DNA from 4 places in the Nonomuraea sp. NPDC002799 genome. Region 2 is predicted to be linked to each of the others. Evidence: riboswitches for the same ligand, from Rfam matches in the RefSeq annotation. Region 2 holds a riboswitch; each other region holds the start of a gene.
The links. Region 2 has a riboswitch for S-adenosylmethionine ahead of ACWD0F_RS16745 (GNAT family N-acetyltransferase). Riboswitches for the same ligand answer to the same signal wherever they lie in the genome.

Region 1 (7,516 bases), on a different contig from region 2:
GCGATCCAGACCGGCTCGCCGCCCATCTCGATCACCAGGGCCTCGGCGATCGGCCGCAGGCCCTCGGGCGAGGTCACGCCGTAGGAGATGCCGGTGAGCTTGTTGAGGTCGTCGTCCCGGCCGGTGAAGGTCATCACGGGGTGCAGGGCGAGTGGCAGCGCGCCCGCCTTGGCCGCCGGATCGAGCACGGACAGCCCGTATGCCCCGCTGGTGTGCACCAGCAGCTTGCCCTGGAGGTCGGCACCGGTGGTGGCCAGCCCGTTGACGAGGTCGGGCAGCGCGTCGTCGGGCACGGTGAGCAGGATGAGCTCGGCCGCCGAGACCACTTCGTCGGGCCGTGCCGGCGTCACCCGGAGCCGCTCGGCCGCCCAGCGCCGCGAGTCGTCCGACACGCCGCTCGCGGCCACGATCCGGTGCCCGGCCTGCGCCAGCGCCGCGCCGAGAGCCGAACCGACCTTGCCGGACCCGAGCACGCCGACAGTCAGGCGTGCCGGGCGATCACCTGCGTCCATGACGTCTCACCCCGTCGACCAGCGTAACGGCCTCTCAGGGTTGCATATGTGACCGGTGTTTTGCCGCGCGTTGAGTTAACGACAAAACCGACAAGGGCATACAAATCGTGCACCCCCTGTCGGAGAGATGAGGAGAGGGGTTCACCGCATCGAAGCGGGCGCCGAGTTCTCCGCCAGGACCCGACGCCCGCACCGAGTGTGACCTCTTGGAGGTGCGCAGGCCGGTCAGCCGCCGTCTGACCAGCCGGGATCCGAGCCCGGGCCGACCTGCGTCGGCCCGGGCTCAATCACGTCAGTGGTGGCTGGGCGCGTAAACGCTGGCACCGCCCCGGCAGCCGGCCACACCGGCGCCGATGACGCCGACGCCGACGCCGCAGGCGTTGACCGGGAGGTTGACGGGGACGTGGACCTGGTTGCCGCCCGCGATGCTTCCGTTGCCGCTGGTGATGTCGGCGTGAGCAGGGGCGGCCAGCGCGAGCATGGCGACGGCTCCGGTGATGACCATGGCCTTCTTGAGCACGAGGGGCTCCTCTCCGTGTGTGCGACCTTGTTGTCGCAGGTGCTCGGCTTGATCGGGGTCCGCTACTTGGGGGTTGGCGGAAAGCGACCAGTCGATGACACTGAGTCAACGTTATCCCATGTTGACGACAAAGAGTAGCCAAGCGATGACGGTGCGTGCCCGTCCGGAGACGTGAGATAGTCCTGGGATGTGGCTCACCTGGCGCGCCGCGACGGAGCGCGCGCTGTACGGCGAGACCGGTTTCTACCTTCGCGAACGCCCGTCAGGCCACTTCAGGACCTCGGTCAGCGCCTCGTCCGCGTTCGCCGGCGCGGTCCTGGCGCTGCTGGCGGAGGTGGACGCCGAGCTCGGCGGTCCCGAGACGCTCGACCTGGTCGACATCGGCGCGGGCGACGGCCTGCTGATCGCCCAGGTGCTGGCCGCCGCCGCGCCCGCGCTGCGCGAGCGGCTGCGCGTCACCGCCGTGGACCTCTCCCCCAGGCCCGAGGGGCTGCCCGAGCGGATCGACTGGACGGCGAGCCTGCCCGCCGAGATCACCGGGCTGGCCATCGCCAACGAGTGGCTCGACAACGTGCCGCTCGACGTGGTGGAGCAGACGCCCGACGGGCCCCGGCTGGTGATGGTCGACGCCCGCACGGGCGCGGAGCGCCTCGGCGAGCCGCCACGGCCGGGCGACCGGGCCTGGCTCGACCGGTGGTGGCCGCTGTCCTGCGTGGGCTCGCGCGCGGAGATCGGCCGGCCGCGCGACGAGGCGTGGGCCTCGGTCCTCGGCCGCCTCACCAGGGGGCGGGCGATCGCCGTGGATTATGCACACCCTGTGGATAACCGGCCGCGCCACGGGACGGTCACCGGATACCGCGACGGGTCGGTCGTCGCCGCCGTACCCGACGGGACCTGCGACATCACCGCTCATGTGGCGCTCGACGCGTGCGCGGAGGCCGGGCGGCGGGCCGGTGCGATATCCACAACCTTGTCCACACAGCGTGACGCGCTCCGGGCTCTGGGGCTCTTCGGCGCGCGCCCGCCCATCGAGCTGGCGCGCACCGATCCGCGGGGCTATCTGCGGGCCCTCGCCCGAGCCTCGGAGGAGGGCGAGCTGATCGATCCGGCGGGGCTCGGCGGCTTCGGCTGGCTCAGCCAGCGACGGTGAGCTCCAGCGCCTGCAGGCCCCGGATGACGTAGTTGGGCTTCCAGGCGGGCTGCTGCCGGAGCTCCAGCTTGGGCGCCCGGTCCAGCAGCGCGCCGAACGACTCCATGAGCTCGATCCTGGCCAGCGGCGCCCCGAGGCAGAAGTGAATGCCGGCTCCGAAGGAGATGTGCGGATTGTCGGCCCGGCCCACGTCGAGCCGGTCCGGGTCGTCGAAGGCCGCCGGGTCCCGGTTTGCCGAGCCGAACAGCAGCGCCACCTCCGAGCCACGCGGGATCGGCACGCCGTGGACCTCGATGTCCTCCAGCACCCAGCGCTCGAACATCTGCAGCGGCGTGTCCCAGCGCATCAGCTCCTCGATCGCCGTCGGCAGCAGCGAGCGGTCCGCGCGCAGCCGGGCGAGCTCGGCGGGGTTCCTGAGCAGGCCCCACCAGCCGTTGCCCGTCACGTTCACAGTGGCCTCGTGGCCGGCGTTGAGCAGCAGCACGCAGGTGCCCGACAGCTCGTCCTCGGTCAGCTCGTCGATCTGGGTCAGCGCGCTGATCAGGTCCTCGCCCGGGCTCGCGGCCCGCTCCCTGGCCAGGACCTTGAGGTAGTCGGAGAACTCCGAGGCCGCGCGGACCGCCTTGTGCTGGGCCTCCAGGGGCGGGTTGAGCTCGTACATGCCGCACATGTCCGCCGACCAGGGGCGCAGCAGATGGCGGTCCTGGTCGGGGATGCCGAGCATCTCGGCGATCACCGTCACCGGCAGCGGCTCGGCGACCTCGGCGATGAGGTCGCCGCCGCCCTTCTCGACGTACGCGTCGATCAGGCCCTCGGCGATGGCGCGCACGCGCGGGCGAAGCGACTCGACCATGCGCGGCGTGAAGGCCTTGGAGACCAGCCTGCGCAGCCTGGTGTGCAGGGGCGGCTCGACGTCGAGCATGCCCGTCCTGCTCACCCGCCAGAACGGCTCCTGGAAGTCCGGCTCAGGCTCCCGGCCGAACTCCTCGTGGGTGGCCACGTGCAGGTAGGACCTGCCCAGGCGGCGGTCCCTGAGCAGGGCGTTCACGTCGGCGTGGCGCGAGATCAGCCACTGGTTCGACGGCTCGAAGTAGCTAACCGGCGCCTCGCGCCGCAACTCGTCATAGATCCGGTACGGGTGAGCAGCAAAATCCGGATTCCAGGGGTCGAAGCGCACTATTTCATAGTAGGAGGGTCATCCTGTGGTTGGGCATGCCTGCCGCGCATCCGGATGTTCAGCAGCTCCACGATGACCGAGAAGGCCATCGCGAAGTAGATGTAGCCCTTGGGGATGTGCTGGTCCAGGCCCTCGGCGATGAGGACCACGCCGATCAGCACCAGGAACGCCAGCGCCAGCATCTTGATGCTCGGATGCGCGTCCACGAACCTGCTGATCGGGCCGGAGGCGAACAACATCACCACGACCGCCACCACGACGGCCGCGATCATCACGCCGAGCTCGTCCACCATGCCCACGGCGGTGATGACCGAGTCGAGCGAGAAGACGACGTCCAGCACCATGATCTGCAGGATCACCGAGACGAACGAGGCGGCGGCGGCCTTCGCGCCGTCCTTGCCCTGCGGGGCGTCCATGCTGTGGCCGATCTCCGTGACGCTCTTGGCCAGCAGGAACAGGCCGCCGAGCAGCAGGATCAGGTCGCGTCCCGATATCTCGTGGCCGAAGACCCCGAAGAGGGGCTCGGTGAGCCGCACCACCCACGACAGGGCGAGCAGCAGGAGCAGCCGGCTGACGAGCGCGGCGGCCAGTCCCATGACGCGGGCCCTGTCCCGCTGCTCTGGAGGGAGCTTCCCGGCCAGGATGGAGATGAAGATGATGTTGTCGATCCCCAGCACGATCTCCAGGGCGACCAGGGTGAAGAAACCGATCCAGATCTGTGGGTCGGTCACCCAATCCAGCATCTGCGTACCTCCATGACATGTGGCCGGGCGGTTTCCCGGTAGCAACGAGCCAGAAGACACATAAGTTCGCCGACTTGCTTTTTGTCCCAGACGTCGGGTTATAGTGCCGTCGTAGGTCATGAGTGCCAGCGACAAGCCCCGGCTAGCTGGCCGGCAACCCTCGCGTCCGCGGCGGGGTGCCCCGGGTGAGGACCTGGTCCGTCGTGCGATGCGGCGGGCAAGCGCGGGCCCATGGCTGCACCAGGGGTCCGATGACCCCCGAGGAGATGCGCCGTGTCCACTCTGACGATCTTCAGCTCCGCTCCCGCCCAGGCCGCGGAAGAGACCTCCGCCGTCACGAGCCGGCCGATCCCGGCCGTGCTCGGCGCCGACCTGGAGGTCCCGGTCAAGGGCGGCAGGCTGGTCGGCTACGCCAACCTCGACTACGCCGCCAGCGCCCCCTGTCTGGAGCCGGTCAGCGCCGCCGTCGCCGCCGCGCTCCCGGCCTACTCCAGCGTCCACCGCGGCGCGGGCTACGCCTCCCAGCTCACCACCGCCCGGTACGAGCAGGCCCGCCACACGGTCAGGGCCTTCGTCGGCGCCCGCCCCGACGACGCCGTCATCTTCACCCGCAACACCACCGACGCCACGAACCTCCTGGCCCGCTGCCTGCCCGAGGGCACGACGGCCGTGGTCTTCGACACCGAGCACCATGCCTCGCTGCTGCCCTGGGGCACGTCCGTGCGCCTGGCGCCGCCCGCCTTCCCCGGCGAGGCCGTGCGCGCCGCCGACGAGGCGCTGGCCGGGATCGACGGGCCGAAGCTGCTCGTGGTCACCGCCGCCTCCAACGTCACCGGCGAGTTGTGGCCCATCGCCGCCCTGGCCCACATCGCGCATCGGCACGGGGCCAGGATCCTGGTGGACGCCGCGCAGCTCGTACCGCACCGGCGGCTCAACCTGACCGCGCTCGACCTCGACTACGTGGCCTTCTCCGGCCACAAGCTGTACGCGCCCTTCGGGGCGGGAGTGCTGATCGGGCGGCGGGACTGGCTGGCCGACGGCGAGCCGTACCTCAAGGGCGGCGGCGCCGTGCGGGCCGTGACCGACACCGTCGAGTGGCACGACGACCCCGAGCCGCGGCACGAGGCGGGCACCCCGAACGTCCTGGGCGCCATCGCGCTGGCCGCCGCCTGCGACGCCCTCACCGCCACCGGCTGGACCGAGCTGGTGCGCGAGGAGGAGCGGCTGATCGCCCGGCTGCGGTCAGGGCTGGCCTCGATCGAGGGTGTGCACGAGCTGTCGTTGTGGGGGGACGACCATCCGCGGGTCGGCATCGTCTCGTTCACGGTGGACGGGCACTCGGCCCGCGCGGTGGCCGAGGTGTTGTCCGGCGAGTACGGCATCGGCGTGCGGGACGGGAAGTTCTGCGCGCATCCGTTCGTCCGGCACCTGCTCGGTGAGAGCGATGGGGGTTGCGAGGACGACACCGCCTCCGCGGTCCGGGCCTCGATCGGCATCGGGAGCACGCAGGAGCACGTGGACCGGCTGATCGAGGCACTGCGCGACCTCGTCGCCCGCTGAGCCCGAGCTTTTATCAGCGGTTCGGCGGCTTCGGAGGCTTCTGCGGCTCGTCGGACACCAGGGCGTCGATGTCCCGCATGTCCTCGTCGTTGAGCTTGCCGGACGACCTGGGCTCCGTCGGCTGCCTCGGCACCTCCGGTGTCGCCTCCGCCGTGGCCGGCCGCGCCGGCGTCATGGGACCGCCGGTGTGCGCCGACGTGCGTGGCGCGTGGGCGGCCAGGTCCTCCTCGGCCGCCCTGCGCTCGGCGCGCCGCCGGAAGACCGAGCGGAAGAGGCCGTCGAGCCCGATCCGTCCGCCGCCGAGCGCCAGGAACAGCAGGCTGAGCGCCGCCAGCGCGCCGGGGAACTCCCAGCCGTTGTCAGCGGCCAGCAAGCCGTGCCCCCAGTGCACGAACGCGATCGCCCCGAGCATGTTGATCAGCAGCAGCAAGGCCACCGGCCGGACCAGCAGCCCGAGGATCAAGAAGATGCCGCCGACGGTCTCGACCACGGTCGCGAACCCGGCGGCGAGCTCGGGCATCGGGATCCCCATCTCCCTGAACCCCTGCGTCGTGGCCCCCAGACCGCCCTGCCACTTCTGCCAGCCGTGCGCAACGAAGATCACGCCTGTCACGATTCGCGCGATCAGGGCCGCGATATCAAACAGAACTCTCTTCATGGTGTTTTCTCCCCCCGTTCCAGGTATTCCTCCCCCTGTCCGGCTTCGGGATGCGCTGCCATAACATTCCTTGACCATGCCCCGTACTGGATCACCACCCGCGACGGTGGCAGCATGGCCGCTATGACGGAACGTGTGGTCGGAATCGGGGCGGGCGCGAAAGAGCTGGCCACCGAGGACATGATCCTCAACATCGGCCCGCAACACCCGTCGACGCACGGCGTGCTGCGGCTCCGGCTGACCCTCGACGGCGAGCGCATCGCCAGTGCGGAGCCGATCATCGGCTACATGCACCGCGGCGCGGAGAAGTTGTTCGAGGTCCGCGACTACCGTCAGATCATCATGCTGGCCAACCGGCACGACTGGTTGTCGGGGTTCGCGAACGAGCTGGGCGTGGTGCTGGCCGCCGAGCGTCTGCTGGGCATGGAGCCGCCGGTGCGGGCCGTGTGGGCGCGTACGCTGCTGGCCGAGCTCAACCGGGTGCTCAACCACCTGATGTTCCTCGGCTCCTATCCCCTGGAGCTGGGCGCGATCACGCCGCTGTTCTACTCCTTCAACGAGCGTGAGCGCATCCAGGCCGTCATGGAGGAGATCTCCGGCGGGCGCATGCACTACATGTTCAACCGCGTCGGGGGGCTCAAGGAGGACCTGCCGCTGGGCTGGCTCGACCGGGTGGCGGAGGCGGTCGCGGAGACCCGCCGCCGCGTGCCCGACATCGAGAACCTCATCCTGCACAACGAGATCTTCGTCGCCAGGACGAAGGGCGTGGGCGTGCTCTCCCGCGAGCAGATCATGCAGTACGGCGCCAGCGGCCCCATCGCCCGTGCCTCCGGCGTCGACTTCGACCTGCGCCGCGACGACCCCTACCTCGCCTACTCCGAGTTGCCGGTCAGGGTCGTCACCCGGAGCGCCGGCGACTGCCATTCCCGCTTCGAGGTGCTCATGGAGCAGCTCAAGGTCTCGCTCGACCTGGCCGACGCCTGCGTCGAACGCCTGCGCTCGCTGCCTCCTGGGCCGATCAACCAGCGGTTGCCGAAGGTGCTCAAGGTGCCCGAGGGGCACACGTACGCGTGGACCGAGAACCCGCTCGGCATCAACGGCTACTACCTCGTCTCCAAGGGCGACAAGACCCCGTGGCGGCTCAAGCTCCGCTCGGCCTCCTACAACAACATCCAGGTGCTGCGCGAGATGTTGCC
Region 2 (7,516 bases):
GACGACGCAACCGCCGGGCACGTCGGTCAAGCCGATGAAGAGCATGGCCCCATCGTCGGAGGGATCGTCCATGACCTCTTCCAGCTCGTCCTCGTCGGCGGGTTCAGCGGCCAGGCGCCGTGCCGCCTCGGCGGCGCCGATCCCGCCGACGCAGGTGAGGCTGAACCCGTCATAGGGGAAGCTGCCCTCCAGAGCGCCGGCCAAGCGGCCGGCCTCCGTCACGGAGGCGGCCTCCGCCTCGGTCAGGCCGGCGTGACCGCGTGGGAACGGGAAGAACAGGCCGGGCGTGGGGCCCGCCAGGCTGAGCCGGCCGGGCGACCAGCCGCCCATCATGGGCCGCCACGGGTCCGCTCCGGCGGCGACCAGGGCTCGGGCGTTGTCCGGCCGGTCGTTGAAGATCGCCTCCCAGAGCGCCGTGCGGCCCTCGAACTCCGTGTCGACGTCATCGACCCGGGCGGCCAGCTCGGCGACCACCTCCGGCGAGCCCTGCTCCGCCGCGGCGTGCAGCGGCCGCTCGAAGGCGTAGGCCCCCTCGTTCGGGTCGGCACCCGCGTCGAGCTTGGCGCGAATGAAGGCAAGGTCTTCCCACCGAGGCCCCCTCACATGGGACCATCCGGCGATTTCATCAACGGTCATGACAGCTCCATCGAGATCATGCGCGTGGACACGAGCGAGGCCATCATGGCGGAGGGCACGGACAATTTCCGGCCGCGCCTCCACTGCGTGGGACATCCGCCGGCGCGCTACCCGGCGGCGCGCATCACCGACATCGCCTCCGTCAGGTGCCGCAACTCCCGCAACATGCCGTCGGCGGCGGAACTGAGGCGCTCGTCCACGGACAACCGGCCGTCGGCGGTCATGGACTGGCGGTGGAAGATGGTCACCGCGTCCCCGGCCGGCACCATGCGCAGCTTGACCAGCACCGGCTTGATCATTTCGACGGCGCGCATGCCACCCGACATGCCGCCGTAGCCGACCAGCCCGACCGGCTTGTACGCCCACTCGTCGTGCAGGAAGTCCAGCGCGTTCTTCAGCGGGGCGTTGAAGCCGTAGTTGTACTCCGGCATCACGAACACCAGAGCGTCGGCGGCGCCGATGGTCGCGCTCCAGTCCTTGGTGTGCTGGTGCACGTAGCGCCCGGTGGTGGCGTCCTCGGGCTCGTCGAGGAACGGCAGGCCCACCTCGGCCAGGTCGATCAGCTCGACGTCGAAGTGCCCGTGCTCGACGGCGTGCGCCGTCGCCCAGTCACCGATCGTCCTGCCGATGCGGGTCGGGCGGGTACTGGCGACGATGACCTTCAGCGTGGGCATGGTGCGTCTCCTCAGCAACAGGTTTACGTGTAAACTAGAGAGTGCCAGGATTTCGTTTACACGTCAACCAGTGCTAGCGTTCGACCATGCCCGAACCAGTGTCCGATCCCCCCTGGCTTGACGAGCGCGAGTTCCGCGCCTGGCTCGGCTATCGCCGGATGCGCCTGCTGCTCGACACCCAGATCTCCCGCGACATGCAGCGCGACTCCGGGCTCTCGGATGCCGACTACGACGTGCTGTCCGCGCTGTCGTCCCGGCAGAGCCGCCGCTGGCGGCTGCAGGAGCTGGCCGACCGCATGTTGTGGTCCAAGAGCCGGTTGTCGCGCCACGTCAGCCGCATGGAGGAGCGTGGGCTCGTCGCCAGGGAGGAGTGCGCCGACGACGGGCGCGGCGCCGTCATCGCGCTGACGGACGGGGGCATGGACGCGATCGTCGCGGCGGCCCCCCAGCACGTCGCATCGGTGCGAACCCACCTGATCGGCCTGCTCACCCAGGAGCAGCTCGACGCACTCGGCGACATCGCCGAGACGGTGCTGACGCGCCTGGGCGCCGAAATCCGCTGACCGGCGCACGGCCCCGCTGAAACGGCTCGGCGGCCGCCGGGGGCGCTCTTCCGCGGGCCCCTTCGACCTGGGCGGACACGTTCCCCCCGTCCCGTGCTTGACGTCCGCGCACGCCGGCCGCCATGATCGGCGGTGTTCATCCAGAGGACCCGAGGGACCTGGCCCGCCGACGGTCCGGCAACCTGCCACGGCAAGGTGCCAATGCCAGGAACGATGAGGAGTCGTCGCCATGCGCCCCTGGTTCGACGTGCCCGCGCTGCAGGGTTCCCTGCTCAGGCTGGAGCCGCTGTCGGCCGGCCACGCGGATGACCTGGTCCGGGCGGCGGAGGAGGATCGCAGCAGCTACGGCTTCACCCTCGTGCCCCGCGCGCGGGAGGTGCCCGGCTATCTGGCGGCCCAGTTCGCCCGCGTCGAGGAAGGACTCGTCCCGTTGGCGCAGGTCCGGCGGAGCGATGGCCGCGCGGTGGGCTGCACGGCGTACTGGGACCCCCGGTACTGGCCCGGCCGCACGGAGCTGCGCGCGGTCGAGATCGGCTTCACCTGGCTCGCCGCGTCCGCGCAGGGTCGCGGCATCAACGCCGAGGCCAAGCTGCTGCTGCTGAGCCATGCCTTCGAGCGGCTCGGGGTGGCGCGCGTCGATCTCAAGACCGACGCGCGCAACGAGCGATCCCGGCGCGCGATCGAGGCCCTCGGCGCCACGTTCGAGGGCGTGCTGCGGAGCTGGTCGCCGTCGTGGGCCCCCGGCGAGGAGGGCCGGCTGCGGGACTCGGCCATGTACTCCGTCGTCACCTCGGAGTGGAGCGCCGTCAAGGACCACCTGGTCGCGCGCCTCGCGAGACACCCGCGCCCCAGCTCTGGGTCAGAAGTTTCACCCGGCACCTCTGCGTACTGGTGAAACGCAGTGTGATGTACGACACTCGTCCTAGAACATTGTCCTAGAACCGTGTTCTGGGGCGTTTCCGCGTCCCATGCGCCACCCCGGGGAGCACTTACCGCGGAGGAGAAGTCATGGTGAAGACCGTTGCCCGCGAACGCCGCCGACTTGGATCCCCGCCGCCGGGCGGCATCAGCGCGACCGATCCGAACCCCTTCGGGTGGGGGCCGTTCGTCGTGCTGTTCGTCGTCGGCATGGTCGATCGCATCGAAGCCAACCTGATGGCCGGCGTGCTGCCCCTGCTGCAGGCCGAATGGGGCTTCAGCGACACCGCGGCCGGATCCATCCCGACCGCCGCGGCCCTGGCGGCCGCCGCCGTCGCGCTGCCCGCCGGTTACCTCGCCGACCGGCGCAGCCGCACCAAGATCATTACAGTGGTGGTGCTCTGCTGGGCCCTGGCCACCCTCGGCTCCGGCCTGGCCGCCGGCTTCGCCGTCTTCTACCTCATGCGCGTCCTGCTCGCCGCCGCCGAGGTCATCGACAACCCCGCCGTCGGCAGCCTGCTCGCCGACTTCTACCCCGCCGCGACCCGCATGCAGGTGTACGGCTGGACCCGGATGACCACCTACCTAGGGGGCGTCGGCACCCTGCTGGGCGGCGTCATCGGCCAGGCGTTCGGCTGGCGGGCCGCCTTCCTGCTGATGGCGATCCCGGGTGCGCTGACCGCCATCCTGGCCTGGCGGCTGCGCGAGCCGCAGCGCGGCCAGATGGACAAGATCATGGCCACCGCGGGCGTGCCTCGGCCGGCGCCCGGCGTTACGGAACCGCCGCAGGCGGGCGTCACCGTCAAGCCGCCCTTCTGGCCGCAGGTCCGCCAGGTCCTGGCCATCCGCACCCTGGTCCTCGTCTCCCTCGGCGTGATGATCCTCACCCTCGGCCTCGGCGGCGTCTACTTCTGGTTGCCGTCCCTCATGGTCCGCGTCTTCGGCATGGAGACCGGCGTGGCCAGCAGCATCAGCGGCGGCGTCAGCATCGTCGGCGTACTGGCCGGCACCGTGATCGGCACCCACCTCGGCAAGCGTCTGCACGGCCGGGTCAAGGGCGGCCGGCTGCTCATCGGCGGCTCCGGCATCACCATCGGCTCGGTCCTCCTCGGCGTCGCCCTGCTGATGAGCTCCCCGGTGGCGCTGGTGGTCCTCGTGCTGCTGGCCATCACGATCTCCTCCACCGCGATCCCCACCTGCACGGCCTGCATCGCCGACGTCGTGGCGGCCAGGTCACGCGGCCTCGGCTTCGCCGTCCTGCAGCTCCTGCTGACGATCGGCGTCGCCTTCGGCCCCCTCATCGTCGGCCTGACCTCCGATGCGACCGGCTCCCTCCTCCTGGCCATGTACGCGCTGATCGTGCCCATGATCCTCGGCGGCCTGGTGGTGCTGGGCTCGCGCGGTCCGTACGAGCGGGAGGCGGCCCGCGTCCTCGCCGACGCCCGCGACTCCTGACCGCCCATCGGGTACGCCCTGCGCACCCGGTGCGGCGGGTCAGTCACCCAGGACTTGGGGCTGCCGCCACACGTCACGGCCATGGCTCCACAGCTCGGAGGCATGGTAGGCGAACCGGTCGAACAGGCCGTCGTCCTGGTATCGCCGCAGGTGCAGCATGGGCGAGTCGTGACCGACGAGCTTGGCCAGATGGGGCGTGACGAGCATCTCCGCGTCGAACCGGAACACGCTCATGGCGATGTGCTCGTCGCCGTACCGCGCCTCGATGCCGGGGACGTCTCGGAGCTGCTCGATCTCCGACAACGTGATCCGGATGCGGGTGGAGACGGTCAACGGGACGTTCTCCACTTCTTCGCGGCTGCGTGTGACGTCGCTCTCCGGGTCGCCGATGAGGAACCGGATCTTACAGCCCTGCTGGGCTTTCCGCTTGAGCACCTTCGCCAGGTTCGGGTGTTCCAGCCACAGGAAGTAGTTCGTATACCCGGCGAACACGATCTCGTTGCGCGCCGCGTTGATGAGATTGCGCCAGCTTGATTTCGGGCATGCGGAACGATACGGATAAACGGCCAGCACTTCTTTATCCGGTCCTGTTTTCACCGTATGACGAATTGCGTCGGGCCATAGCACGGCTGTCTCAACTCCTAGTGCCTCTGCGGCGGCCCACTGGTGCCGCAGATGCGGGACGCGAGCCTCGTCCTGCACCCAGCGTTCCACCGTCTTGACGTCCACACCACACCGGCCGGCCAAGCTCTGATTCGTGATCTGGGCGTTCAGCATGGCGCTGCGCAGGGCGACGTTGGCCACGGTACCTCTAGGAATGGAGGACGTCAGGGACGTTTCAAGCTTAACGCCATAACGTCCTGGACGTCTTGATAACGCGGTGGGTTCGTCACTCTTCGGTAAGCACGCTGATCACATGTCTTCACCGGTAATTCTCGAAGACCTCCAGGAGGCTTTTCCTGGTTGGTGTATTTGGCGTAGTTCCGCAGGGCGCGTCTGGGCAACTCGGAACGGCCGGCGCCTGTCACCGTACGAGGTAGATCACGGCCTCTGCCAGACGATCGATGCCGACGACGTCGCCCAGCTCGCCGAGCAGCTGAGGAAGCAGGAAGCAGCGGAGCGGGCTCTGTGAGCGCCCCGTCGCCACGAGTCGGCTGCCATGCTGAGATCGTGACCATGCTGCACAGCCCGGCACAGACACGAGCGTCGGCCGCACGGCTACTCGGCCATCACGGGACGGTGGTCGCCGCGCTCCTCGGCGGCACCCTGGCCTTGCTCGAACTCGACGGCCGACCGCACGACATGCCCGGCGGGGTGCGGCGCTGGGCGGTTCACTGGGACGACCTCTTGGTGCGCACGGAACAGGCGAGCGCGACGCAAGCACGCAGCTACCGGCTCGGCTTGTCCGACCTCGAACGGACTGCCGTACAACATGCCGTACCGGCCGGCCGTGAGGTCAGCTTGTGCGGCGAGACAGTGCGCCCGTTGCCGACTCTCGGTTGGTGCCTGCCGTTTCTGCCCGCAGCCACGCGAGCCTGTCCGGCCTGCGCCCTTCTGACCGAAGGCGCAATCGAGGAGACGGCGCAGGAGGTTGTTCTTCGGGAGCCTTGACCATCGCCGACCTCACCCACGAGTTCTTCAGGCCGTACGCCATCACCTTCGACTACCGGAGCATGCGCCTGACCATCACCCGCGGCCAAGACCACCGAGCCGAGGGGGCGCGGACCCGGCTATCCTGAGGCCGCCTGGCCACATGATGATCACCGGAGACCGGCGCGGGAGGTGGGACATGCGAGAAGACCAGGAGCAGGGTCACCGGCCCGAAGCGCGCCAGGTGCGGATGATCGACGTGGCCAACTCGCTCGGCCTGTCCCGGGCCACCGTCTCCCTCGTGATGCGGAACAGCCCGCTGGTGTCGGAAGCGACCCGGAGCGCCGTCCTGACCGAGGCCGAGCGGCTGGGATACATCTACAACCAGGCCGCCGCCAACCTGCGGACCCAGCGCAACGACCTGGTCGGGCTGGTGATGCCGGACGTGATGAACCCGTTCGTCGCCGAGGTGTCGCTGGGCGTGCAGGAGGTGCTCGGCGAGGTCGGCTTCTTCGTCATGATCGCCAACACGGTCGACCAGGTGGACCTGCAACGACAGATCCTCCAGTCGCTGGTCGGGCACCGGGCGGCCGGCGTGGTCAGCATCCCCGCGCTGACCTCGACCGCGGAGCATTTCGCCGGCATCCGCCGCAGCGGTCTGCCGGCGGTGCTGCTGCTGCGGCACATCGACGGTGTGGAGCTGCCGTTCGTCGGCACCGACGAGGCGGCCATCGGCCGGCTGGGCGCCGAGCACCTGATCGCCGTGCACGGCTGCCGCCGGGTGGCCTACTTCGGCGGCGACCCGCTGGCGTCGCCGCGCGTCGGCCGGATGGAGAGCTTCCGGCGGGCGGTCGCCGAAGCCGGTGCCGGCTGGGACGCGAGCTGGTCGGAGCCGCTGGCGGCGACCGCGGACGCCGCCTACCACCGCGCCGCCGAGCTGCTCGCGGCCGGGCCGCCGCCCGACGGGGTGCTGTGTCACAGCGACAACGTGGCCTACGGCCTGGCCAAGGCGTTGCGGCTGGGCGCGCCCGGCGCGGCGGCCTGCGCGGTGCTCGGCATCGACGACCTCCACCAGTCGGCGATGTGGAACCCGTCGATCAGCAGCATCGCCACCGACCCGGTCGAGCTGGGCCGGGTCTGTGGCCGGGTGCTGCTGGCCGAGATGGGCACGCCGGTGGCGGGCAGCCGTACCCCTACGGCGCCCGAGATGCACGCCCGCGCGTCCTGCGGTTGCCGCTGAGCGACCCCGCCCGGGGCGAGAACTCCCTATTCCAGGGTTGACCTACAGGTTTATATCGGTAAAGTATGGCCTCGCCTGTTTAGATCGATCTAAGCTCCCCTGACCATGTGAGGGAGGCCGGCGGACTCGACCGAGGAAGGGGGGACGGATGTCCACGTTCGGGCGCACTCCACGGCAACCCAGGCCACGGCGCGCGCAGTGGCACCGGCGCGAGGACGGCGTCGGCCGCCTGATGTTGCTGCCGGCCCTGCTGCCGTATCTGGCCTTCGCGCTGCTGCCGATCGGCTGGCTCGTCTGGTTCAGCTTCCAGCGCTGGAACGGGTTCTCGGCGCCGCGGTTCACCGGTCTGGCCAACTACGAGCGCATGATCGGCGACGGACAGTGGTGGCTGGCGGTGCTGAACACGGTGAAGCTCGGGTTCGGCCGGTTGGTCATCGAGA
Region 3 (7,516 bases), on a different contig from region 2:
CGCCATCGCGGGACTCGCGGCCCGCTTCACCCCGTCGGACGGCCGGCCACCGGCCGCGCCGTGGCCGGACCCGAGCAGATCACCGTGGGGGGTGTCCGGAGCGGCCGGCGAGTCTGGGGGGTGTCCGGATCGGCCGGCGATCGTGGAGGGTTGCCGGGAAACGGCCGGCGTTCCGGCTCAGGCTGAACGGCCGCCTTCGGCTCCGGCGGTGACGTCCTGGGAGTCGGAGCCGTCCACGATGTGCGCGAGTGAGATCTCGCTCAGCAGGGCGTGCTCATGGCTGCGCAGCTCGGCCCAGACGTCGGCGAGCGGCGCGGCGGCGGCCGGGAAGTGCTCGGCGATCTGCTCGACGCCCTCGGTCACGTGGATCACGTCGGCGAGGCTGATCTCCTTGGCCGGACGGGCCAGCCAGTAGCCGCCGTCGGGACCGCGCTGGCTGCGGACCAGCCCGGCCCGGCGGAGCTGGAGCAGGATGTTGTCGCAGAAGCGGCGGGGGATGTCCTGGGTGAGGGCGACCCACTCGGCGTGGACGGGCCCTTCGGCGGTCGCGAGTGCGACCATGGCGCACAACGCGTACTGGGTCCGGGCCGAGATGCGCATCAGGCATCCCGCCGGCGCTGAGGCGGAAATACGACGGCCCCGGCGGGGAGTGCCAGGGCGGAAACCGTCGAGGGCCGGTCGCGACGATGTCGTGACCGGCGCGGGGGCGGGCAAGAACTCGACGTCAATGATCCTCCTCGTGGTCCGGGGACGGCCGGATCGGCTCCGGCTGGGGAACCCGCCTGGCCGGGCCCGGCCGTGGAACGGCGTGCCGGGCCCGGCCAGGCGTGGCCGGGAAAGGGTCCCAGGTGCGGGGCTCGTACGAGATCGCCGAGCTCCGAGGGCGGGACTCAGGCCGAGGCGGTCTCCTCCTCGGCCGACTTGCGGCGGAGCTCGTCCTCGACCGCTTCGACGGACTCGTTGGCCTTGTCACGCCGGTATTCGCGCACCGAGTAGGCGATGGCGCCGATCCAGACGATGGCGATGGCGATGTAGGCGATGGCCTGGACGTTGCCGGCGGCGTCGATCCAGTCACTGCGGAGCAGGGTGCGTACGTTGGTCAGCACGATGACGCCGCCCACGGCGGAGCCGAGGATGCGCGGCGGGATGTGACGGACCAGCCATGCGGCGATCGGGGCGGCGATGACGCCACCGAGTAGCAGCACGGCGACCCAGGAGAAGTTGATGTTCTCGGAGCCGATGCCGACGAAGAAGCCGATGCTGGCGGCGATGGCGACGAGGAACTCGCTGGCGTCGATGGAGCCGATCACCTTGCGCGGCGCCATCCGGCCGCTGGCCAGGATGGCCGGCGTGCCGACCGGGCCCCAGCCGCCCCCGCCGGTGGCGTCGACGAAGCCGGCGATCACACCGAGCGGCGCGAGGAAACGCTTGCGCAGCGGCTTGCCCAGGTTGCCACGCGGCAGCCCGAACGCGGTGAACCGGATGAGGATGTAGACGCCGAGGCTCAGGAGAATGATCGACATGACCGGAGCGGCGATCTCGGTGGACAGGCTCGACAGGAACGTCGCGCCCGCGAAGGCACCGACGGCGCCAGGGACGCCGATCTTGAGGACGACTTTCCAGTCGATGTTGCCGAAGCGCCAGTGTGAGATGCCCGAGGCGAGTGTGGTGCCGATTTCCGCCAGGTGCACGGTGGCCGACGCAGCGGCGGCGTTGGTGCCGATGGCCAGCAGCAGTGTGGTCGACGTGACGCCATAGGCCATGCCCAGGCTGCCGTCCACGAGCTGCGCGGCGAAGCCGACCAGCCCGAGCAGGATGAGTGCCCGCACGGCGCCTCCTTTCCCGATTAATCCTACTGTACAAGTAGGAATAATCATTAGGGAGAACCAGGGGCAAGTCAAGACCCCTCCCGGATCGTCTCTATCATGTATAACTGGTAGGTAATTAGTCGTTCACTGCCGCGACGGAGGAGGACGACCGTGCCCCTGCCGGACTTCCTGATCGTGGGTGTGCCCAAGGCGGGCACCACCGCCCTGCACGCCGCCCTTCAGCTCCACCCCGCCCTGTTCCTGTCCCAGGTCAAGGAGCCCAAGTTCTTCCTCACCGACGGCCCGCCGCCGACCACGGGCGGGCCCGGCGACGCCCAGACCTACCGCGAGCACGTCTGGCGGCGCGCGGACTACGAGGCGCTGTTCGCCGGGGCGCCGCCGGGAGCGCTCAAGGGCGAGGCCACCCCGTTCTATCTGTACGACGCGGACGCGCAGCGGCGCATCCGGGACACCGTTCCGCACGCCAGGCTCATCGTGATCCTGCGCGACCCCATCGAGCGGGCCCACTCCAACTGGACGCACCTGTGGTCGGCGGGCCTGGAGCCGATCGACGACGTCGTACGCGCGTGCGCCGAGGAGGAGCGGCGGATCGCCGGCGGCTGGGCGCACTTCTGGCACTACGCGGGGCTCGGACGCTACGGCGAGCAACTGGCCCGGCTCTTCACGCTGTTCCCCCGCGAGCAGGTGCTGATCTTCCGTTACCGGGACCTGGTCGACCGGCCGGCGGAGACCCTCGACCGGATCTGCGCGTTCCTCGGCGTGCGTCAGGGCCTGCTCACCGAGCTGGCCAAGCAGAACGTCACGGCGCACCCCGACCCGGATCCCCTGCACCGGCTGCTGGCCTCGTTCCGGCGGCGGGTGCCCGCGTTCCTCGCCTGGCCGGTCCAGCGGCTGCTTCAGCGCAGCGGCGAGTCGCGCCGGCCGTTGACGTGGGAGCAGCGGCGAGAGCTCCTGCCCTACTTCGCCGACGACATCCTGCGCCTTCAGGAGGTCACCGGCGAGGACTTCAGCGACTGGCTGGGGCCGCGGACCCGCTCGGGCGGCATGGTCGGGGCCCGCCCGCCCGGCCAGCACCAGGCCAGGAACGGCCGCCCGCCCACACCCCGCTGAGCACGAACCGGGCGCCCGGCCGTCAGCGCAGCCCAGTGCGCGAGCCATGCGCCCGGCCGCCGGCGCGGCCCGGTGCGCCGGGCCGTCAGCGTAGTTCCGTGCGCAGCTCGTGGGCGCCGTCCGCGCGGGTGTACTCGTAGTACAGGCGGGTGGCGCCGCCGGGCAGGTCGATCACGTCCAGGTAGCGCAGCCCGCCGCCCCGGTACGGCGAGATCGCGGCGGCCGTGTCGCCCACGGGCGTGAGCACCGCCGGATCCGTGCCCTCGGCGATCCCGGTGCGCTCCTCGTAGTTCTCCGCGGCACTCGCGCGCCCGTCGTAGAACGCCACCACCCGCTCGCCCCGGAACCGCACCGCGCTGACCCGCACCCCCCGCGAGTCCCACAGGCCGGGCCGGCCGCTCAGGGCGGTGCCGTGCCAGGTCCACTCCAGCCCGTCGGCGCTGGTGGCGTAGTCGGTCACCATCTGGTCGGCCTCCTCCGGGTCGGCCAGCGGATGGCAGGAGGCCCACAGATGCCACATCCCGCCCCGCCGTACGATCACCGGGTCCTTCACCCCGGTCTTCTGATCGCCGGGCAGCACGGTCCTGCGCGAGCCCGGGTCGAAGGCGGCCGGGTCGTCGGCCTCCAGCACGTCGACGCGCCAGTGCTTGGTGCCGGGCGTCGCGCAGCTCAGGTAGAGCCGCCACCGGCCCTCGGGGGTGCGCAGCAGCGCCGGCCGCTCCAGCGACTCGGTGGCCATCTGCTCGCGGGCGATGGTCAGCACCGTCTCGAAACGTTCGCCGTCGGCCGAGCGGGCGACCACGATCGCGTATCCCCGGCCCTGGCCCACCGGCCGGCGCAGCCGGTAGGCCAGCCAGATCCGGCCGTCGGCGGCGACCGCGCTGGGGGCGCCCGCCCAGTGGCCCTCTCCCCCGGCCGGCGGGCCGATCGCGACGACCGCCAGGTCCGGCGCCGGGAGCAGGGAGTCGAGAAGGTCCTCATCGGTCGGCATGGGCCCGAGACTAGGCCACGGTGCGGAGCTCGGCATGGCGTTCACCTTCCCCTTTGCGTCCGGCGGGTCAATCTATGCATTACCTATTAACTTTACGGCAAATCCGGCGCCGCCGCTTGGCTGCCATACCTCGCAGCGAGCCGGGTAGGGAGCGAGGGTGCCGAAGTGGCACTCGGACCCCACAGGCCACAAATTGTTATAAATAGGACGCAGGGCACTAAACTAGATCAGACGATTGCAGATAAACCCGACTGGTACAGTCGGCTTTGTCACGAGTTCAGTGCGAAGCCCCGGCTTGCTGGACGGCAACCCTCCCAACCGCGGCGGGGTGCCCCGGGTGATGACATGGTCGTCGAGCCGAATGGTGCTTCCGGCGGCAAGCGCGGTCCCCCAGCCGTGCCCTGCCCCGCGCCCTTGGCCGGCCGCTCGAAGGGAAAAGGGAAAGATGAGGGGCGGAGTAACTCGCCTGGCGGGAGCCGGTGCGGCGGTCATGCTGGCGCTGACGGCCTGCGGCGGCGTGGACACGGGCGGTTCGCCGGGCTCGGACGCGCAGCAGACGCTCACGGTGACCGCGTTCGCGGGCGCCTGGGGCGAGCTGTTCAAGAAATCATTCGTCGAGCCGTTCGAACGCGACACCGGCGCGAAGGTGAACCTGGTCTACGGCGCCAACGCCGAGTGGCTCACCAAGCTGCGTGCCGCCGGGGGCAAGAACCCGCCGTTCGACGTCATGGCCTTCACCCCGGACGCCTCGCTGCCCGCTGCCTCCGCGGGACTGCTGCAGCCCCTGGACACCGCGAAGCTGACGCACTGGAAAGAGCTCGACCCCGTGCTCAACTCCAAGTCGGCCTACGACGGCAAGCAGTTCGGCGTGCCGCTGACCACGGGCTCCACCGGTCTCATGTACCGCAACGACAAGATCAAGACTGCGCCGGCGGACTGGTCGGCCATCTTCGACAAGCAGTTCTGCGGCCACGTCGCCCTGCCCCCGCTCACCTACAACCCGGGCCTGGAGTTCTTCTCCGCCCTGGTCACCTCCGAGGGCGGCAAGCTGTCCGACCCGGCGGCCGTGGACAAGGCGTTCGCCAAGCTGGAGACGCTGAAGGGCTGCGTGTCCTCCTTCCCCGCGAACGCGGGCACCGCCGCCACGGTCATGGAGAACGGCGACGCCTGGATCATGCCCTTCTGGGACGGCCGCGCGTTCGCCATGGCCCAGGCCGGCTCCCCGATCAGCTTCACCTACCCCAAGTCCGGCGCGGTGGGCGCGCTGACCTCGTACTTCATCGCCAGCGGCACCCAGAAGAGCGAGCTGGCCACCAAGTTCCTCGACTACCTCACGGCGGCGCAGAACCAGAAGCCGTTCGCCGAGGGCACCTGGTACGCCGCCGGGAACGACTCGATCGACTACAGCCCCTCCTTCGAGCAGTGGGTCGAGCACGGTCCCGAGGTCTTCAAGAAGTTCACCTGGGTCGACTACGCCGTCGCCACCCCCAAGCTCAACGAATGGCAGCAGCGATGGAATCAGATCTTCGGCTGATCGAGCTGCCCGAGGAGGGGGCCGGGCACGTCGAGATCGAGGGCCTGGCCGCCGGTTACGAGGGCGCGCGGGTGCTCGACCTCGACCGGCTCTCCATCCGCAAGGGCGAGTTCCTGTCCATTCTGGGGCCCAGCGGTTGCGGCAAGACGACGCTGCTCAACTCCATCGCCGGTTTCGTGCAGCCCACGGCCGGGCGGATCGTGATCGACGGCTCCGACGTGACGCGGCGGCCGCCGTACCGGCGGGGGCTCGGCCTGGTCTTCCAGAACTACGCGCTCTTCCCGCACATGACCGTCGCCGACAACGTCGCCTACGGGCTGCGGGTCCGCCGCCTCGGCAAGGCCGAGCGGGAGGAGCGGGTACGCGAGGCGCTGCGCCTCGTCGGCCTCGACGGTTATGCCGCCCGCCGGCCCAAGCAGCTGTCCGGCGGCCAGCAGCAGCGCGTGGCTCTGGCCCGCGCCCTGGCCATCCGGCCCGCCGTGCTGCTGCTCGACGAGCCGCTGTCCAACCTCGACGCGAAGCTGCGCAGGGAGATGCGGGTGGAGCTGCGGGCCATCCAGCGCCGCATCGGCACCACGATGGTCTTCGTCACCCACGACCAGGAGGAGGCCCTGGCGCTGTCCGACCGGGTGGCCATCATGAACGGCGGGCGGATCGAGCAGCTCGGCACGCCTGACGAGGTCTACCGGCGGCCGGCGACGCGGTTCGTGGCGCAGTTCATCGGGGCCGCCAACGTCCTGGAGGGCACGGTGACCGCCGAGGGCGGGCTCGACACCGATGGGATCACCGTCGGCGGAATCGCCGGCGGGATCGCCGGCAGCGGTGCGCCGGGCCTGCGGCCGGGCGAGCACGCGGTGGTCGCCATCCGCCCCGAGCGCATCCGGCTCGCCACGCCCGCTTCGGACGACCGGGTGACGGCCGGCGTCGCGGGCACGGTGGGTTACCGGGCGTTCGCGGGTGACGCCTGGCAGGTGGAGGTCCGGCTGGCCGACGGGCGCACCCTGAGTGTGCAGGTCGCCGACACCGGCGCGGGCTCGGCCGACCCGCCGGGCGCGGGCACGCCGGTCGTGGCGACCTGGGACCCGGCCGACGTGATCGTCCTCGAAACGGGCTCCGGACGGCCGGACGTGGAGGGGACCGGATGACGACCGGACCCCGAAGCGGCGGCGCGGGCGCCTCCTCGGAGGAGGCCCGGAGCGCAGGCCCGGCGACGTCCGGCGGCACGGGCCGCCGGTGGACGGGCCTGACGTACGTCCTCCCGCTCGTCGTCTTCCTCGCGGCCCTGTTCCTGGTGCCGCTCGTCCAGCTCCTGCGTCTCAGCTTCAACCCGGTCGACACCTTCAACGCGGCCGTCCCCGGCTTCACCCTCGCCCAGTACGCGCGGGTGTTCACCGAGCCCTACTTCTACGGCTCCCTCCTGCAGACCCTGGCCACCGCCCTCCTGGTGGCGGCGCTGTGCGTGCTGCTGGCCTACCCCGCCGCGTACGTCCTGGCCCGCCGGCGCCCTGGAGTGCTGCGCACCCTGCTGTTCGTCATCGTCATCTCGCCGCTGCTGACCAGCGTGGTGGTGCGCACCTACGGCTGGGTGGTGCTGCTGTCCGGCAACGGCGTCGTGAACAAGGCGCTGGTCGCCTCGGGCCTGCGGGACCAGCCGATCCAGTTCCTCACCAGCTATCCGGCGGTGGTGGTGGCGGTCACGCACGTGCTGCTGCCGTTCGCGATCATCCCGCTCACGACCGCGCTCGGCGGGCAGGACCGCAACCTGCACCGGGCCTCGCAGACCCTCGGGGCCGGCCCGGTCAGGACGTTCCTGCGGGTCACGGTCCCGCTGAGCCTGCCGGGCGCGGTCACCGGCGCGCTGATCGTCTTCGCGCTGGCCATGGGCATCTACATCACGCCGCTGCTGGTCGGCGGGGTGACCCAGCCGCTGACGGGCATCCGGGTCTACGACCAGGTCACGACGGTGTTCGACTATCCGGTCGCGGCGGCGCTGAGCTTCGCGCTGCTGGCGCTCACCGTCGTCTCCACGATGGTGCTCGCGGGCGCGTTCCG
Region 4 (7,516 bases), on a different contig from region 2:
CTAGACCTCCCAGATGCAGGGTGGCTTGTCCAGAACCGAGGCGATGCCCGCGACGGCATGGGGCTGCATCTCCGTGCGGCAGACCCCATCGTCTCGATCCGGTTGTTGGCACTCTGCTGCACAGAGTGCCAACGACTGTTTAGCACTCTACCCTGCCGAGTGCAAGCGAGGAGCCCCCGGCCCGGCGTCCCCGCCCAGGTCAGTCAGTCTGTACGGCGAGCCGCCCCATGGGGACGAATCCCCCCATTACGGCGAACCGCTGGACGCGGCCCACCGGGCGGCTCGCCATAGAGATCTCGACGAAACGGAGGTTGGCAGGCTCGCACGGACTGCGCTGCCGTGCGTTCCGGCCGGTGCATACCAGTGAGGTGAATCAGACCGCCCGGACAGCTTCTGCCTGCGGTCCCTTCTGGCCCTGCGTGATCTCGAACTCGACACGCTGTCCTTGTTCGAGAGAGCGGTACCCGTCCATCATGATCGCTGAGTAATGGACGAATACATCCTTACCACCGTCTACCGCGATGAAGCCGTAGCCCTTGTCCGCGTTGAACCATTTGACGGTGCCCTGCGCCACTTCCGACTCCTCTTACTGGGCTCACAGACCTCGCCCATTCCTCCGCGAGACCCGTAATCGTCTGACTTAACGGGAAATCCGCCAGCCGATCGCCCTCGACCATACCTGTGGCACGGGGTTTGGCAACAGAGTCAATCCGCAAACTACGTATTTCTCCGTACGATGGGGTGGTCCAAGGTTGAATTGCCCGGGAAATGGAGAAGGCGCCCACTTGGGGCGCCTTCTCAAGTGTCGGGTCTGTCGCGCTCAGCCGCCGGCGACCGCCGGGATGATGGAGATCTGTGTGCCTTCTGGTGCCGGAGTGTCGAGACCCTCGGCGAAACGGACGTCCTCTTCCCCAACATAAACGTTGACGAAACGACGAATCTTGCCCGATTCATCCAGAATTCTCGCGCCGATCCCCGGGTAGTCGGAGTCAAGCTTGGCGAGAACGTCACGAAGAGTCGCACCCTCGCCACTCACTTCCGCGCGATCACCGGTGTAGGTGCGCAGGATGGTGGGAATCCGCACAGAAACGCTCATGGTTTAAGTCGCCTTTCCTGATTGTCAGACAGTCGCGCGGAACGCGTCGAGGGAGGGCCGGATCACGGCGGTGGGCTTGGCGTCGCCGGCGATGACGTCGAGCGTCTTGAGGCCGTCGCCGGTGTTCAGCACGACGGTCTCGGCCTCGGGGTCGAGTTGTCCCGCTTCGACGAGCTTCTTGAGCACACCCACGGTCACGCCGCCGGCGGTCTCGGCGAAGATGCCCTCGGTCGAGGCCAGCAGCTTGATGGCGGCCACGATCTCGGGGTCCGTGACGTCCTCGACGCCCCCTCCGGTGCGCCGGGCGATGTCGAGCACGTACGGGCCGTCGGCCGGGTTGCCGATGGCCAGCGACTTGGCGATGGTGTCGGGCTTGACGGGCTGGACGACGTCGTGCCCGGCCTTGTAGGCCGTGGAGACCGGCGAGCACCCGGCCGCCTGCGCTCCGAAGATCTTGTAAGGCGTGTCCTCGACGAGGCCCAGCGCCACGAGCTCCTTGAAGCCCTTGTCGATCTTCGTGAGCTGCGACCCGGAGGCGATCGGGATGATGATCTGCTCCGGCAGCCGCCAGCCGAGTTGCTCGGCGATCTCGTACGCGAGTGTCTTGGAGCCCTCGGCGTAGTAAGGCCGCAGGTTGATGTTGGTGAACCCCCACTTGTCACCCAGGGGGTCGCCGATCAACTCGGAGCAGAACCGGTTGACGGCGTCGTAGTTGCCCTCGATGCCGATGATCCGGCCCCCGAACACGCGGGCCATGGCGATCTTGGCCTGTTCGAGGTCGGCCGGGATGAACACGCACGCGTCGAGCCCCGCCCGCGCCGCCGCGGCCGTGACCGCGCCCGCGAGGTTGCCCGTGGAGGAGCAGGAGAGCGTGTGGAAGCCGAAGTTGCGCGCCGCCTCGACGGCCATGGCCACCACCCGGTCCTTGAAGGAGTGGGTGGGGTTGCCCGAGTCGTCCTTGACGTACAGGGACTTGATGCCGAGAGCGGCGCCGAGATTTCCGGCCTTGACCAATTTGGTCCAGCCGGGGTTCATATTGGGCTTACTGGTGACGTCCGCGGGAACCGGAAGCAGCGCGCGATAGCGCCAGATGTTGGCGGGACCCGACTCGATGTCCGCGCGGGTGACCTCGCCGAAGGAGTAGGCCGCCTCCAGCGGCCCGAAACATTCCTGACAGGCGAAGCTGGGACCCAGGGGGTAACGGGTGCCGCACTCGCGGCAGGAGAGAGCGACAGCAGGACCAAAGTCGAGCGACATGAAGCGAGGCCTTCCCTCATCTTCGCCCGCGGCCACCTTGACCGCGAACCGGAATTGGCACCTTGTCCCGGTCGGCCTCGCCAGGTCGCGAGTCGAAAGCCGGGAGGGTTGCCGGGGCTTCGCAGGGCCGGTCCCTCCGCCCCTCTGGATGAGCAATATTCAGTTGTGAAAAGGACTCTACCCGCACAAGTGGCCGAAACGGCCACCCGTCTCAGGATGTGAGAAGTGCAGTCTCAGCGATAGTCCTCACCCAGCACACCCTGCACATATTTGCGCGCTTGGTGGATGCGGGACTTGGCGGTGCCGAGCGGGATGCCGAGCTGCTCGGCCACCTCGCTGTAGTCGAGCTGGACGATGTCGCGCAGCACGAGCGCCTGCGCCAGGTCGGGCTTGTCGGCCTCCAGCGCCTCCATGGCGTCGAGGAGGTCGAGCCGCGAGCCGGCGATCACGCTGACCCGCCGCACGTCGGGTTTCTGCATGGGCAGCTCGTCGGAGGTCTGCTCGGCGGACCTGCGCTTGAGCGACCGGTAGGTCGTCCGCGCGCAGTTGGCCGTCACGATGTGCAGCCAGGTGCTGAACCTCGCCCGCCCCTCGAAGCGCCCGATGTTGCGCGCCACGGCCAGCAGCGTGTCCTGCGAGGCTTCCTCCGCGTCCTGGGTGTAGGGCAGGATTCGGGCGCAGTGCCGCATCACATCGGGCTCGATCCGCGCCAGGAGCTCGCCAAGTGCGCGATGATCTCCGGCGGCGGCGGAGCGGGCGAGTTCCTCGGTTAGCTCGTCAAGCGCCATAGCTGGGATCCTATGGGCGAAAGGAGCCCCGATGAACAGCGTATTGGTGGCCTCCAACAGAGGGCCTGTCTCCTTCACCGTCTCCGACGACGGCGAACTCACCATGAAGCGCGGCGGTGGCGGCCTGGTCTCGGGGTTGTCGGCGGTGGCCAAGGGCGACGGCGTCCTGTGGGTCTGCGCCGCGCTGTCCGACGGCGACCGCAGCGCCGTACGCCAGGCTCCGGGCGGCCGGATCGACCAGGCGGGCTACGACACGGGCCCGCTGCGGATGCTCGACATCCCGCCCGCCACCTTCCACCGCGCCTACAACGCCGTGGCCAACTCGACCCTGTGGTTCGTCAACCACCTGCTCTACGACATCCCCAACGCGCCCAACTTCGGCACCAGGTTCGAGCGGGAGTGGGAGTCCTACCGCGACTACAACGGCGCGTTCGCGCTGGCGCTGGCCGAGGAGGCCGGGCACGGCGCCCGCGTGATGGTGCAGGACTACCACCTGACGCTGACGCCGGCGATGCTCCGCGCCGAGCGGCCCGATCTCCGCATCGCCCATTTCAGCCACACCCCGTGGGCGCCGCCCGAATACTTCTCCCTGCTGCCCGACGACGTGGCCGGAGAGGTCCTGGAAGGCATCCTGGGAGCCGATCACGCCGGGTTCCTGGCCGACAGGTGGGCCCAGGCGTTCATGGACTGCTGCGAGGCTCTCCTGGGCGCGGAGGTCGACCGCGCCGGGCGCAGCGTCACCCACGAGGGCCGGACGACCCGCATCGGCGTGCACAGCCTGGGCGTGGACGGCGACGCGTTGTGGGAGCGGGCGGGCGAGCCCGACGTCGAGTCGCACATGACGGCGATCAAGGAGCAGGTGGGCGACCGCCGGCTGATCGTCCGCATCGACCGCACCGAGCTGTCGAAGAACATCGTGCGCGGCCTGGTGGCCTACGGCGAGTTCCTCGCCGCCCATCCCGAGTGGCACGGGCGGGTGGTGCACCTGGCCTTCGCCTACCCGAGCCGGCACGACCTGCCCGAATACCGGGAGTACACCGCGTCGGTGCAGCGCTGCGCCCAGCAGATCGAGGACGAGTACGCCACCGAGGACTGGGATCCGCTGATCCTCAACGTCAACGACGACTATCCGCGCTCGCTGGCCGCGTACCGGCTGGCCGACGTGCTGCTCGTCAATCCCATCCGCGACGGCATGAACCTGGTCGCCAAGGAGGGCCCGATCCTGTCGCCGAGGTGCGCGCTGGTGTTGTCGCGAGAGGCGGGGGCGGCGGCCGAGCTGGGCCCCCACGCGCTCGTCGTCAACCCCTACGACATCAGCGGCACGGCCGCCGCCCTGCACCAGGCGCTGATCATGCCGGAGGACGAGCGCAGGTCGCGCCGCGACAAACTGCGCGCGGCGGCCACCGCGCTGCCACCGCAGAAGTGGCTGGCAGCCCAGCTCGACGCCCTGACCTGACCGCGACCGAGCCCGGCCCGGCGCCCTGACCGCGACCGAGCCCGGCCCGGCGCCCTGACGGCCGTCAGGACCAGTCGGCGTGCTTGAGCGCGTCGGCCAGGCCCGGCGTGTTCCACTGGTCGACCACCACGAGCTTGGTCTTCGGCAGATACCACTCACGCTGCGTGAAACGCGCCCGCACCTTGCCGCTGGAGTAGCTGACGCAGGTGGCCCGCCAGGCGTTGTAGGCCGCCTTGTGCCCCGGGCCGAGCTGGCGCAGGCCCCTGGCGACCTTCGGGCCGATGATCTCGCCCCACTTCCGGTTGACCGGACACGGCTGCACGTCGCTCGCCGTGTAGAAGGGCCGCTTGCCGGTGTAGGGCCCGAAGCCCTCGGCGCCGCGCTTGATGTAACCGGGCCCGAAAACGTAGAAGGCGTCGCATTCGGGCGTGCCCCAGCCTCCAGGCTTGGCGCACTTGCCGGTGACCACCTGGACCGCGTCCGTGCCGCCGCCGTAGACCTTCCACTGGATGGGGATGTAGAGCGTCAGCCCGCCCCTGAGCTTGAGCTGCTGAGCGGGAGCGGCGTGGACGGAGGCGGCGGAGGGAGAGGCGGAGGCGGCGGGCAGGGGGGCGGCGAGGAGGGTGGCCGCGGCCAGGGCCGCGACGGCGAGAGATCGCTTGGACATGTGCCAGAACGTAGGGGCCGTGACTTGCAGATCAGTCACGAACGGCTGAACGCCGCCACGAGCTCCGCCAGCAGCGCCACCACGCCGTCCGGCCCGTCCACCACGATGTCGGCCTGCTCGGCCAGCTCGGTCACCTCGGCGGAGCCGCTGAACACGGTCACGCCCGGCAGCCCCGACCCGCGTACGGCGTCGAAGGCGGGCAGGTCGCCGAGGTCGTCACCGGCGAAGAGCACGGAGCTCGCGGCCCGCTCGGCCAGGAACAGGCTCAGCGCGTGGCCCTTGTCGATGCCGGGCGAGCGCAGCTCCAGCACCAGGCGGCCGGGCTCGATCACCAGGCCGTGCTTGGCGGCCAGCTTGGCCAGCGGCTCGCGCAGCGTGGCGAGCGCGCCCTCCGGATCGGCGGCCCGCCTGGTGTGCACCGCCACGGCCCGGCCCTTGTCCTCGATCAGCACGCCGTCCAGGCCCAGCGGGCCGAGCACGAGCGGCAGCTCCGCCTTGGCCCGCGGCACGCCAGGTGGCGGGGGCGGCGCGGAGATCCGGCCGTTCTCCCAGCGCTCGAAGCCGTAGTGGCCGAGGATGACCAGCCCGGGCACGTCGGCCAGGCCGGGCCCGAGCTCCAGCGCGGTGGCCGGTGGCCGGCCGGTCACGATGGCCACCGCGCGGACGTGCGCGCCCAGCTCGGCGAGCACCGCGGGCGCCTTCGGGTGGATCACGGCCTTGGCGGGGTCGGGCACGATCGGCGACAGTGTGCCGTCGAAGTCGAGTCCGATCACGGCGCCTGCCGGATCACTCAGAATCGATTCCATTCCAGGGATGTTCCTCACGCGGCTGCCGTACCCAGCCGGTCAGGGGCGCATGCCAAGCCTTCTGGCCGCACGGTCACGCTGGCGGGTGGAGCGTAACCTGCGCAGTCGTTTGACCAGCATGGGGTCGTGCTCCAGTGCTTCAGGTCTGTCGATCAATTCGCCGAGCAACTGGTAATAGCGGGTGGCGGAGAACCCGAAGGCCTCCTTGATGGCATGCTCCTTCGCGCCCGCGTAACGCCACCACTGGCGTTCGAAGGCGAGGAGCTCCAGATCGCGCTCCGACAGCGGTGGGCGGGACGATTCGGGGGCGGCATCGTCACCGCTGAGCGGTGCTCCCATGATGTCCTCCTCGGAAGGGGCGGGCGACGATCACGTCGCGCGCACGCGGCCCGTGGCCATCGTAATGTGCCGAGTGCGGCTGTTCACGGCGGATTGAGAGACGTACAGTCCCGAAATGTGACCTCAGTAATCACCCTCCTCACCGACTACGGGCTTGAAGATGGTTATGTGGCGGCCTGTCATGGAGTGATTGCCGGGATCGCCCCCGAGGCCAGGGTGATCGACGTGTGCCACCTGATCCCGCCGGGCGACGTACGGCGTGGCGCGGCGGTTCTCGCACAGACCATCCCGTATCTCCCTCCCGGCATCCACATCGGCGCGGTCGATCCGGGCGCGGGCGGCGCCAGGCGAGCGGTGGCCGTCGAGGCGGGCGGCCGGGTGTTCATCGGCCCGGACAACGGGCTGCTGTCGTGGGCGGTGCACGCCAGCGGCGGCGCGCGGGCGGCGTACGAGATCAGGAACGCGCGGCACTTCCTGCGGCCCGTCTCGCCGACCTTTCACGGGCGGGACGTGTTCTCGCCGGTCGCGGGGCGGTTGTGCGGCGGGTTGCCGGCGGCGGACCTGGGGCCCGAGCTGCCGCTCGACCGGCTGGTGTCGCTGCCGAATCCGACCTCGCTGCTGCGCGACGGCTCGGTGGAGGGCGAGGTCGTCTCGATCGACCGCTACGGCAACACCCAGCTCTCGATCGCGGCCGGCGACCTGGACGCGCTCGGTGTCCAGGTGGGCGACACGCTGGGGGTGTGGATGGGGCGGCGGCAGCTCGCGATGCCGTACCGGGAGACGTTCACGGCGGTCCCGCCCGGGGAGCTGGTGGCGTTCGCGGACTCGGCGGGGCTGATCGCGCTCGCGGTCAACTCCGGTGACGCGGCCCAGCGGCTGGGGCTCCCACCCGGCGCTCATGTCCGACTTTCCCCCACTCGATAGGACTAAAGCCACAGATAGGAATTACTCCGCGTATCGGTCTGTTTACCGAAAGCGTCGGATTGCTACGGTGATCGCGTGTCAGAATGCACGGGCAAATCGGACGTCCCTCCCCTTCCTTCGAGGTTGACGTGTTCCAGCTGTCCGTGGTGCTCATCTCCATCTTGTCCATGACCTGGCCGGCGC

Region 1: it holds a riboswitch for S-adenosylmethionine, as region 2 does, so the genes downstream of both, ACWD0F_RS04065 (aminotransferase class V-fold PLP-dependent enzyme) here and ACWD0F_RS16745 (GNAT family N-acetyltransferase) in region 2, are expected to answer to the same signal.
Region 3: it holds a riboswitch for S-adenosylmethionine, as region 2 does, so the genes downstream of both, ACWD0F_RS23405 (ABC transporter substrate-binding protein) here and ACWD0F_RS16745 (GNAT family N-acetyltransferase) in region 2, are expected to answer to the same signal.
Region 4: it holds a riboswitch for S-adenosylmethionine, as region 2 does, so the genes downstream of both, thrC (threonine synthase) here and ACWD0F_RS16745 (GNAT family N-acetyltransferase) in region 2, are expected to answer to the same signal.

Annotation. Positions count from the first base shown of each region.
Region 1 is NZ_JBSFVA010000002.1:34,239-41,754, reverse strand. Features, by position in the region: gene ACWD0F_RS04090 (Rossmann-like and DUF2520 domain-containing protein) at 1-512, opposite strand, end outside; gene ACWD0F_RS04085 (chaplin family protein) at 805-1,032, opposite strand; gene ACWD0F_RS04080 (SAM-dependent methyltransferase) at 1,220-2,182, shown strand; gene ACWD0F_RS04075 (cytochrome P450) at 2,166-3,359, opposite strand; gene ACWD0F_RS04070 (TerC family protein) at 3,359-4,090, opposite strand; SAM riboswitch class IV at 4,217-4,332, shown strand; gene ACWD0F_RS04065 (aminotransferase class V-fold PLP-dependent enzyme) at 4,376-5,662, shown strand; gene ACWD0F_RS04060 (DoxX family protein) at 5,676-6,320, opposite strand; gene ACWD0F_RS04055 (NADH-quinone oxidoreductase subunit D) at 6,444-7,516, shown strand, end outside.
Region 2 is NZ_JBSFVA010000007.1:294,088-301,603, forward strand. Features, by position in the region: gene ACWD0F_RS16730 (ankyrin repeat domain-containing protein) at 1-636, opposite strand, end outside; gene ACWD0F_RS16735 (NADPH-dependent FMN reductase) at 744-1,310, opposite strand; gene ACWD0F_RS16740 (MarR family winged helix-turn-helix transcriptional regulator) at 1,397-1,873, shown strand; SAM riboswitch class I at 2,007-2,093, shown strand; gene ACWD0F_RS16745 (GNAT family N-acetyltransferase) at 2,103-2,768, shown strand; gene ACWD0F_RS16750 (MFS transporter) at 2,882-4,246, shown strand; gene ACWD0F_RS16755 (hypothetical protein) at 4,286-5,050, opposite strand; gene ACWD0F_RS16760 (hypothetical protein) at 5,271-5,393, opposite strand; gene ACWD0F_RS16765 (hypothetical protein) at 5,417-5,857, shown strand; gene ACWD0F_RS16770 (hypothetical protein) at 5,854-5,985, shown strand; gene ACWD0F_RS16775 (LacI family DNA-binding transcriptional regulator) at 6,036-7,076, shown strand; gene ACWD0F_RS16780 (carbohydrate ABC transporter permease) at 7,225-7,516, shown strand, end outside.
Region 3 is NZ_JBSFVA010000012.1:201,519-209,034, forward strand. Features, by position in the region: gene ACWD0F_RS23385 (RrF2 family transcriptional regulator) at 178-600, opposite strand; gene ACWD0F_RS23390 (sulfite exporter TauE/SafE family protein) at 891-1,829, opposite strand; gene ACWD0F_RS23395 (sulfotransferase family protein) at 1,980-2,939, shown strand; gene ACWD0F_RS23400 (hypothetical protein) at 3,025-3,930, opposite strand; SAM riboswitch class IV at 4,198-4,319, shown strand; gene ACWD0F_RS23405 (ABC transporter substrate-binding protein) at 4,376-5,464, shown strand; gene ACWD0F_RS23410 (ABC transporter ATP-binding protein) at 5,443-6,609, shown strand; gene ACWD0F_RS23415 (ABC transporter permease) at 6,606-7,516, shown strand, end outside.
Region 4 is NZ_JBSFVA010000063.1:157-7,672, forward strand. Features, by position in the region: gene ACWD0F_RS49235 (cold-shock protein) at 374-574, opposite strand; gene ACWD0F_RS49240 (MoaD/ThiS family protein) at 821-1,096, opposite strand; gene thrC (threonine synthase) at 1,121-2,353, opposite strand; SAM riboswitch class I at 2,367-2,508, opposite strand; gene ACWD0F_RS49250 (RNA polymerase sigma factor) at 2,587-3,141, opposite strand; gene ACWD0F_RS49255 (alpha,alpha-trehalose-phosphate synthase (UDP-forming)) at 3,173-4,597, shown strand; gene ACWD0F_RS49260 (hypothetical protein) at 4,662-5,264, opposite strand; gene otsB (trehalose-phosphatase) at 5,300-6,070, opposite strand; gene ACWD0F_RS49270 (DUF3263 domain-containing protein) at 6,110-6,409, opposite strand; gene ACWD0F_RS49275 (SAM hydrolase/SAM-dependent halogenase family protein) at 6,527-7,333, shown strand; gene ACWD0F_RS49280 (hypothetical protein) at 7,462-7,516, shown strand, end outside.